Alloalcanivorax dieselolei B5: one gene and its partner. Each later gene encodes a partner of the first gene's protein in a complex. Links are inferred from orthologs where the notes say so. Each region holds a gene or a part of one and is shown in the gene's direction. Other genes may lie near its edges.

The links.
Region 2: the proteins of sdhA (region 1) and B5T_RS07480 are in contact, whole or in part, in a crystal structure (PDB 6C12), measured with the Escherichia coli proteins. The link is inferred for Alloalcanivorax dieselolei B5 from one-to-one orthologs.

Annotation. Positions count from the first base shown.
Region 1 is NC_018691.1:2,983,417-2,986,683, reverse strand. Bases 139-3,090 are described here. They hold sdhA (succinate dehydrogenase flavoprotein subunit), read left to right. Parts: upstream 139-702; coding sequence 703-2,478; downstream 2,479-3,090. Other genes in these bases: B5T_RS13265 (succinate dehydrogenase iron-sulfur subunit), read left to right, coding at 2,491-3,090; sdhD (succinate dehydrogenase, hydrophobic membrane anchor protein), read left to right, coding at 319-699; sdhC (succinate dehydrogenase, cytochrome b556 subunit), read left to right, coding at 139-325. Also shown: more of sdhC, read left to right, coding at 1-138; more of B5T_RS13265, read left to right, coding at 3,091-3,207. UniProt on the Escherichia coli protein: Two distinct, membrane-bound, FAD-containing enzymes are responsible for the catalysis of fumarate and succinate interconversion; the fumarate reductase is used in anaerobic growth, and the succinate dehydrogenase is used in aerobic growth.
Region 2 is NC_018691.1:1,633,806-1,636,982, forward strand. What follows is about bases 276-3,137. They hold B5T_RS07480 (FAD assembly factor SdhE), read left to right. Parts: upstream 276-1,508; coding sequence 1,509-1,766; downstream 1,767-3,137. Other genes in these bases: ygfZ (CAF17-like 4Fe-4S cluster assembly/insertion protein YgfZ), read right to left, coding at 276-1,113; B5T_RS07485 (hypothetical protein), read left to right, coding at 1,726-2,160; nadB (L-aspartate oxidase), read right to left, coding at 2,144-3,137. Also shown: B5T_RS23010 (hypothetical protein), read left to right, coding at 1-25; more of ygfZ, read right to left, coding at 151-275; more of nadB, read right to left, coding at 3,138-3,177. UniProt on the Escherichia coli protein: An FAD assembly protein, which accelerates covalent attachment of the cofactor into other proteins.

The DNA of each region.
Region 1 (3,267 bases):
GGTCACCGCCATTGCGTCCATCACTCACCGGATTACCGGCGTCGCCATTTTCGTGGCGTTGCCGATATTGCTGTGGATGCTGGATCGTTCCGTGGCGTCCCCGGAGAGCTTTGCGGACCTGAAACAGCTCCTTGATTCCCCCCTGGCCAAACTGGTCGTGTGGGCCATCCTCACTCCGATCCTGTATCACCTGGTGGCCGGTATCCGGCATCTGTTCATGGACGCCGGGATAGGTGAGACCCTGGAAGGCGGACGGCGTGGCGCCAAGTCGGTGTTCATCATCACCGCCGTTCTCGTTGTACTGACAGGAGCTTGGATATGGTAACCCGGGTAACCAGCGTCACCAGTCTGGGCCGTAACGGCCTGTACGACTGGCTGATTCAGCGCGTCAGCGCCGTTGTTATCGGCGTGTACTTCATCGGCATGTTGGGCTATCTGATCGCCCAGCCGAATCTCGACTATGGCACCTGGAAGGCCTTCATCGGCTCCGTGCCAATGCAAATCGCCACCACCTTGCTGGTACTTTCCGTGGCCGCCCACACCTGGGTCGGTCTGTGGGGTGTGACCACCGACTATCTCACCGGCATGACCCTGGGCAAATCCGCCACCTGTGTACGCCTTGTCGTGCAGATGGTGATTGCTCTGCTACTGATGGTCTACGTCCTTTGGGGCCTGGTAACGATTTGGGGAGGCGCTTGATCCATGTCCATTCGCACCATTACCTTTGATGCCATCGTGGTAGGTGGCGGCGGCGCCGGCATGCGCGCGTCCCTGCAAATGGCGCAGTCCGGTTTCAAGACCGCGCTGATTTCCAAAGTCTTTCCCACCCGTTCCCATACGGTGTCCGCCCAGGGCGGTATCACCTGTGCCATTGCCTCCGCCGATCCCAATGACGACTGGCGCTGGCATATGTATGACACGGTCAAGGGCTCCGATTACATCGGTGACCAGGACGCCATCGAATATATGTGCTCGGTCGGCCCGGAAGCGGTGTTCGAACTCGACCACATGGGGCTGCCGTTCTCCCGTACCGAGGAAGGCCGGATCTATCAGCGCCCGTTCGGCGGTCAGTCGAAAAACTTTGGCGAGGGCGGTCAGGCCGCCCGGACCTGTGCCGCCGCCGACCGCACCGGTCACGCGCTGCTGCACACCCTGTATCAGCAGAACCTGAAGAACGGCACCCAGGTGTACAGTGAGTGGTACGCCGCCGAGCTGGTGAAGGATGGTCAGGGCAATGTCTGTGGCGTTATCGCCATCTGCATCGAAACCGGCGAAACGGTATTCTTCAAAGCCAAGGCGACGGTCTTCGCCACCGGCGGTTCCGGCCGTATTTACGCCTCCACCACCAACGCCCTGATCAACACCGGTGACGGTGTCGGCATGGCCCTGCGTGCCGGTCTGCCGGTGCAGGACATCGAGATGTGGCAGTTCCACCCCACCGGTATCGCCGGCGCCGGGGTGCTGGTGACCGAAGGTTGCCGGGGTGAGGGCGGTTACCTCATCAACAAGGACGGCGAGCGCTTCATGGAGCGCTATGCGCCCAACGCCAAGGACCTGGCGTCCCGGGACGTTGTCGCCCGTTCCATGATGATGGAAATCCTGGACGGCCGTGGCGCCGGTCCGGATGGTGACCACGTTTTCCTCAAGCTCGATCATCTGGGCGAGGAAGTGCTGCACAGCCGCCTGCCGGGTATCTGTGAGCTGGCCATCACCTTCGCCCACACCGATCCGGTGAAGGAGCCGATTCCGGTGGTGCCCACCTGTCACTACATGATGGGCGGTATCCCCACCAATGTGCATGGTCAGGCGATCAAACTGAGCGCCGGCCACGAAGGCCAGGAGCAGTTCGTCAACGGCCTGTTCGCGGTGGGCGAGGTGGCCTGTGTGTCCGTGCACGGTGCCAACCGTCTCGGCGGCAACTCGCTGCTCGACCTGGTGGTGTTCGGTCGCGCCGCCGGCCTCTTCATTGAAGATGCCTTGCGCCAGGGCATGACCCAGTACGAGCCGAGCAACGACGATATCGACCAGGCCCTGAGCCGGGTGCGTCGCTGGGACGACTCCCAGGGTGGCGAATCCGTGGCCAGTTTGCGCAAGGAACTGCAAAGCACCATGCAGAATCACTTCGGTGTATTCCGCAAGGGTGATCTCATGCATGAAGGCGTCTCCAAACTGGCCGATCTGCGTGAGCGTGTCGCCAAGGCTCATCTGGAGGACAAGAGTCAGTCCTTCAATACCGCTCGGGTCGAAGCGCTGGAGCTGGACAACCTGCTGGAAGTGGCCGAAGCCACCGCCATCGCTGCCGAAGGCCGCAAGGAAAGCCGTGGGGCTCACGCCCGTTACGACTTCCCGGACCGTGACGATGAGAACTGGCTGTGCCATTCCATCTACGATCCGCTCACCAAGCAATTGGGTAAGCGTGCGGTGAATTTCGAGCCGAAGACCGTGGATACCTTCCAGCCCAAGGCGCGGACCTACTAACGGAGAGCTGCAATGAAAGTCAGTATCTATCGCTACAACCCGGATACCGACCGCGAACCGACCATGAAAGAGTACGACGTGGACACCCAGGGCAAGGACCTGATGGTGCTCGACGTGCTCAACCTGGTGAAGGAGATGGACCCGTCCCTGGGGTTCCGTCGCTCCTGTCGCGAAGGCGTGTGCGGCTCCGACGGTATGAACATCAACGGCAAGAACGGTCTGGCCTGTATCACTTCGCTGTCTTCCGTGGCGCCTGGCGTTAAAGAAGGTAAAAAAGCGTTGGTGCTGCGGCCGCTGCCGGGACTGCCGGTGGTGCGCGATCTGGTGGTGGACATGACCATGTTCTACAACCAGTACGAGAAGGTGCAGCCGTACCTGCAGAACAGCACGCCGGCACCGGCCATCGAGCGCCTGCAGTCCCCCGAGGACCGCGCCAAGCTTGACGGTCTGTACGAGTGCATTCTGTGTGCCTGCTGCTCCACCAGCTGCCCCAGCTTCTGGTGGAACCCGGACAAGTTCCTGGGGCCGGCGGCGCTGTTGCAGGGCTATCGCTTCCTGGCGGACAGCCGTGACACCGCCACCGAAGAGCGCCTGTCCCGGCTGGACGACCCGTTCAGCCTGTTCCGGTGCCACGGCATCATGAACTGCGTCAGCGTGTGCCCGAAAGGGCTCAACCCGACCCGGGCCATCGGCCATATCCGTTCCATGCTGTTGGAACGGGGCATCTGACCCGGACCAGAAAAGGCGGCCACGGCCGCCTTTTTTGTGGGTGTGGTGTCCGGCGATTTT
Region 2 (3,177 bases), 1.3 Mb from region 1 along the record:
TTGGTTTATAAAGATGAAAAAATAATGGAGCAGTGCCAGAACTCGAAAGTTGTGAATTCGCAAATAGCCTTTGCAAGATCGCAAAGTGTGCTTTGGTCCAGTCTTTATCGCTGTCAACTGTCCACTGTCAACTGCTTTTGTTGTCCACTATCAACTGTCAACTTTCTTCGGTAGCTCATAAGGCAAATCGAGCGACGTTACGTTCAGCGCCTGATCATCAGCGAACAACTCTCCTTCATGGTCCAAACGCACCACCGCGAGCAGGCGGGGGGTGGGTTCGCCGCGGGCGCTGTCGACCACTTCGCCGACGGCGCGGCCGTCGGTGTTGCGCAGAGGTTGTCCCGGGGAGAGGGGCGGGCCGTTGTAGGTGAAGGCGGCCATGCGTTGCTTGAGCTTGCCCTTGAAGTGCATGCGCGCCACCACTTCCTGGCCGGTGTAGCAGCCTTTGTTGAAGCTGACGCCGCCGAGCAGGTCGTAGTTGAGCACCTGGGGCAGGAACAGATCCTCGCCGCCGGGGTAGATCTGGCCTTCGCCGGCGCCGATATCGAGAAAACGCCAGCCCTCGCCGTCGACCGGGGTGCGGCTTGCCCGCTTAAGTTGCGCCCGGCTCAGTTCCGCCAGGGCGTCGTCAGCGCCGATCACCAGCAATTGCTCGGTGAGCGGATAACGCAGCAGGGTCAGGCCATCATGGTGGCGGCCGTGGCCTGCTTCCGGCAGCGGCAGGCCGGTTTGCTCCAGCGCTCCGGCCAGTCCGATCACGCGCAGATCCTCCGCCACTTCAAACGTCACCTTGGCGCGCAGGCGGTATTTTTCCAGGCAACGGATCACCGTCTCGGCCATGGTCGCCGGGCACAGGATCAGATAGCCCTGGTCATCGCGGATCAGGCGCAGGCTCACCAGGCCCCGGCCTTTCAGCGACAGATGCATGGCGGCATGGTGCTCGCCCTGGTCGATCCGTTGCAGGTCACAGGTGAGTTGCCCTTGCAGATAGGACCCCGCTTCCTCGCCGCGCACCCGCACCACCGCCAGATGGTCGCAGATCGCCAGGGCCGGTGTGGTAACGCCGCCGTTGGCGGGGGAGAGTTCAGCGATCAAAGAAGACCAAGCGCTCATAGTGTTCCCGGTTGTTGGCTGGTCACACATGATAGGGAATCGGGGTGGGTGCTGTCAGCCGAAGAGCCTGTTTAAGGTCTCTACGCCGCCGCGTTGCCGCTGGAAAAGCCGCCAGACGACGTCATGGACTGCAGGCTCTGGTGGGTCCAAAGTCAAAGGCCGGGGCGTCGTCTGGCGGCTTTTCCAGCGCAACCCGAAGGGCCGGGCCCCTTTTTCCGCCAGGCCGCGATTACGCTTGTTTATGTAGAATGACTACACCGCACAATCGGAATCACGACCTGACGAAAAAATGAACTCCGGCGCGGTGGCGTAGAGACCTTAAACAGGCTCTTACCATATCGCCGGAACGTCGCCTGACATACAATTGCTCGCCTGCAATCGTATTGGGGAAAGACATGTCGCTGGCCGATCTGAAACGTCGTTATCGCTGGCAGTGCCGTCGTGGCGCTTCCGAGGTGGAGGTGGTGCTGTACGGCTATCTGGATCATCACTTCGAGCAGGATAGCGAGGCCAACCGGGCGCTGTTCCCGAAACTGCTGGAATGCGCGGACGTCGACATGCTGGAGTGGTTCACCGCCCGTTCGGAACCGCAAGACCTGGAGTTGCGCGCCTATGTCCGGCACATACTCGGCCTCGTTTCCACCCCGTCTTGAGCTGGGTCCTTCGGCCTGGCCGCGCCGTCTGCGCCTTGCCGCTTTGCTGATTGCCGCGCTGGCGCTGTGGCACAGCGCGGTGCCGGCGTGGGCCTTGCCGCCGCTGCTGGTAGGGCTGGCCTGGGGGTTGTGGCAGTGGACGCCGCCGCAGGTGAGGGCGGTGGCGGTGACCGCCACGGAAGTGACTCTGGTGTTGGAAAATGGGGATCTGGAGGATCGGGGTTCGGAAGGGCACAGGGTCACGGTGACGGCGCCGTTCCGCGCCTGGACGCCCGGGTCCTGGCTGGCACTGCGCTGCCCCGGCCGGGGCTGGGTCTGGATCTTCGCCGACCAGGCCGGGGAGGCGGCGCTCACGCCGCTGCGTCAGGTGCTCTGGCTCAATCGGCGGCGCTGACCGGCGAAAGGGCGCCCTCGTGCAGGGGGCTGTTGTCCGGCACCAGAACGCTGTCACGTGGCGGATCCTGGGGGCCGGGAAACTCGCGCATGAAATGCAGGCCCCGGCTTTCCCGGCGCTGCAGCGCCGAGCGGATGATCAGGTCGGCGATCACCACCAGGTTGCGCAGCTCCAGCAGATCGTTGCTGATGTGGTAGTTGCTGTAATAGTCGCTGATTTCCTTCTGCAGCAAATCCACTCGGTGCTGCGCCCGCTCCAGCCGTTTGACCGTACGCACGATGCCCACGTAGTCCCACATGAAGCGCCGCAACTCATCCCAGTTGTGGCTGATCACCACGTCTTCGTCGGAGTCGGTGACCAGGCTGTCGTCCCATTCCTCGGCGCCGCGCGGCAGCGGCAGACCGGCAAGGTGCTCGCTGATGTGGCGGGCCACGGAGCGGCCGTACACCAGGCATTCCAGCAGGGAATTGCTGGCCATGCGGTTGGCGCCGTGCAGGCCGGTGAAACTGGTTTCGCCCAGCGCGTACAGACCGGGCAGGTCGGTTTCGCCGTTCTCGTTGATCATCACCCCGCCGCAAGTGTAATGGGCCGCCGGCACCACCGGGATCGGATCGCGGGTGATGTCCAGACCCAGTTGCAGGCACTTGGCGTAGACGGTGGGGAAGTGCTCGATGATGAAATCCGCCGGCTTGTGGCTGATGTCCAGATACAGGCAGTCGGCGCCCAGGCGCTTCATCTCGTGGTCGATGGCGCGGGCCACCACGTCCCGTGGCGCCAGTTCCGCCCGTTCATGGAAGCGCGGCATGAAACGTTCGCCGTTGGGCAGCAGCAGTTTGCCGCCTTCGCCACGGATCGCCTCGGTGATCAGGAAGCTCTTGGCCTTGGGGTGGTACAGGCAGGTGGGGTGGAACTGCATGAATTCCATGTTCGCCACCCGGCAGCCGGCGCGCCAGGCCATGGCGATGCCGTCGCCGGTGGCCACGTCCGGATTGGAAGTGTACAGGTACACCTTGGAGG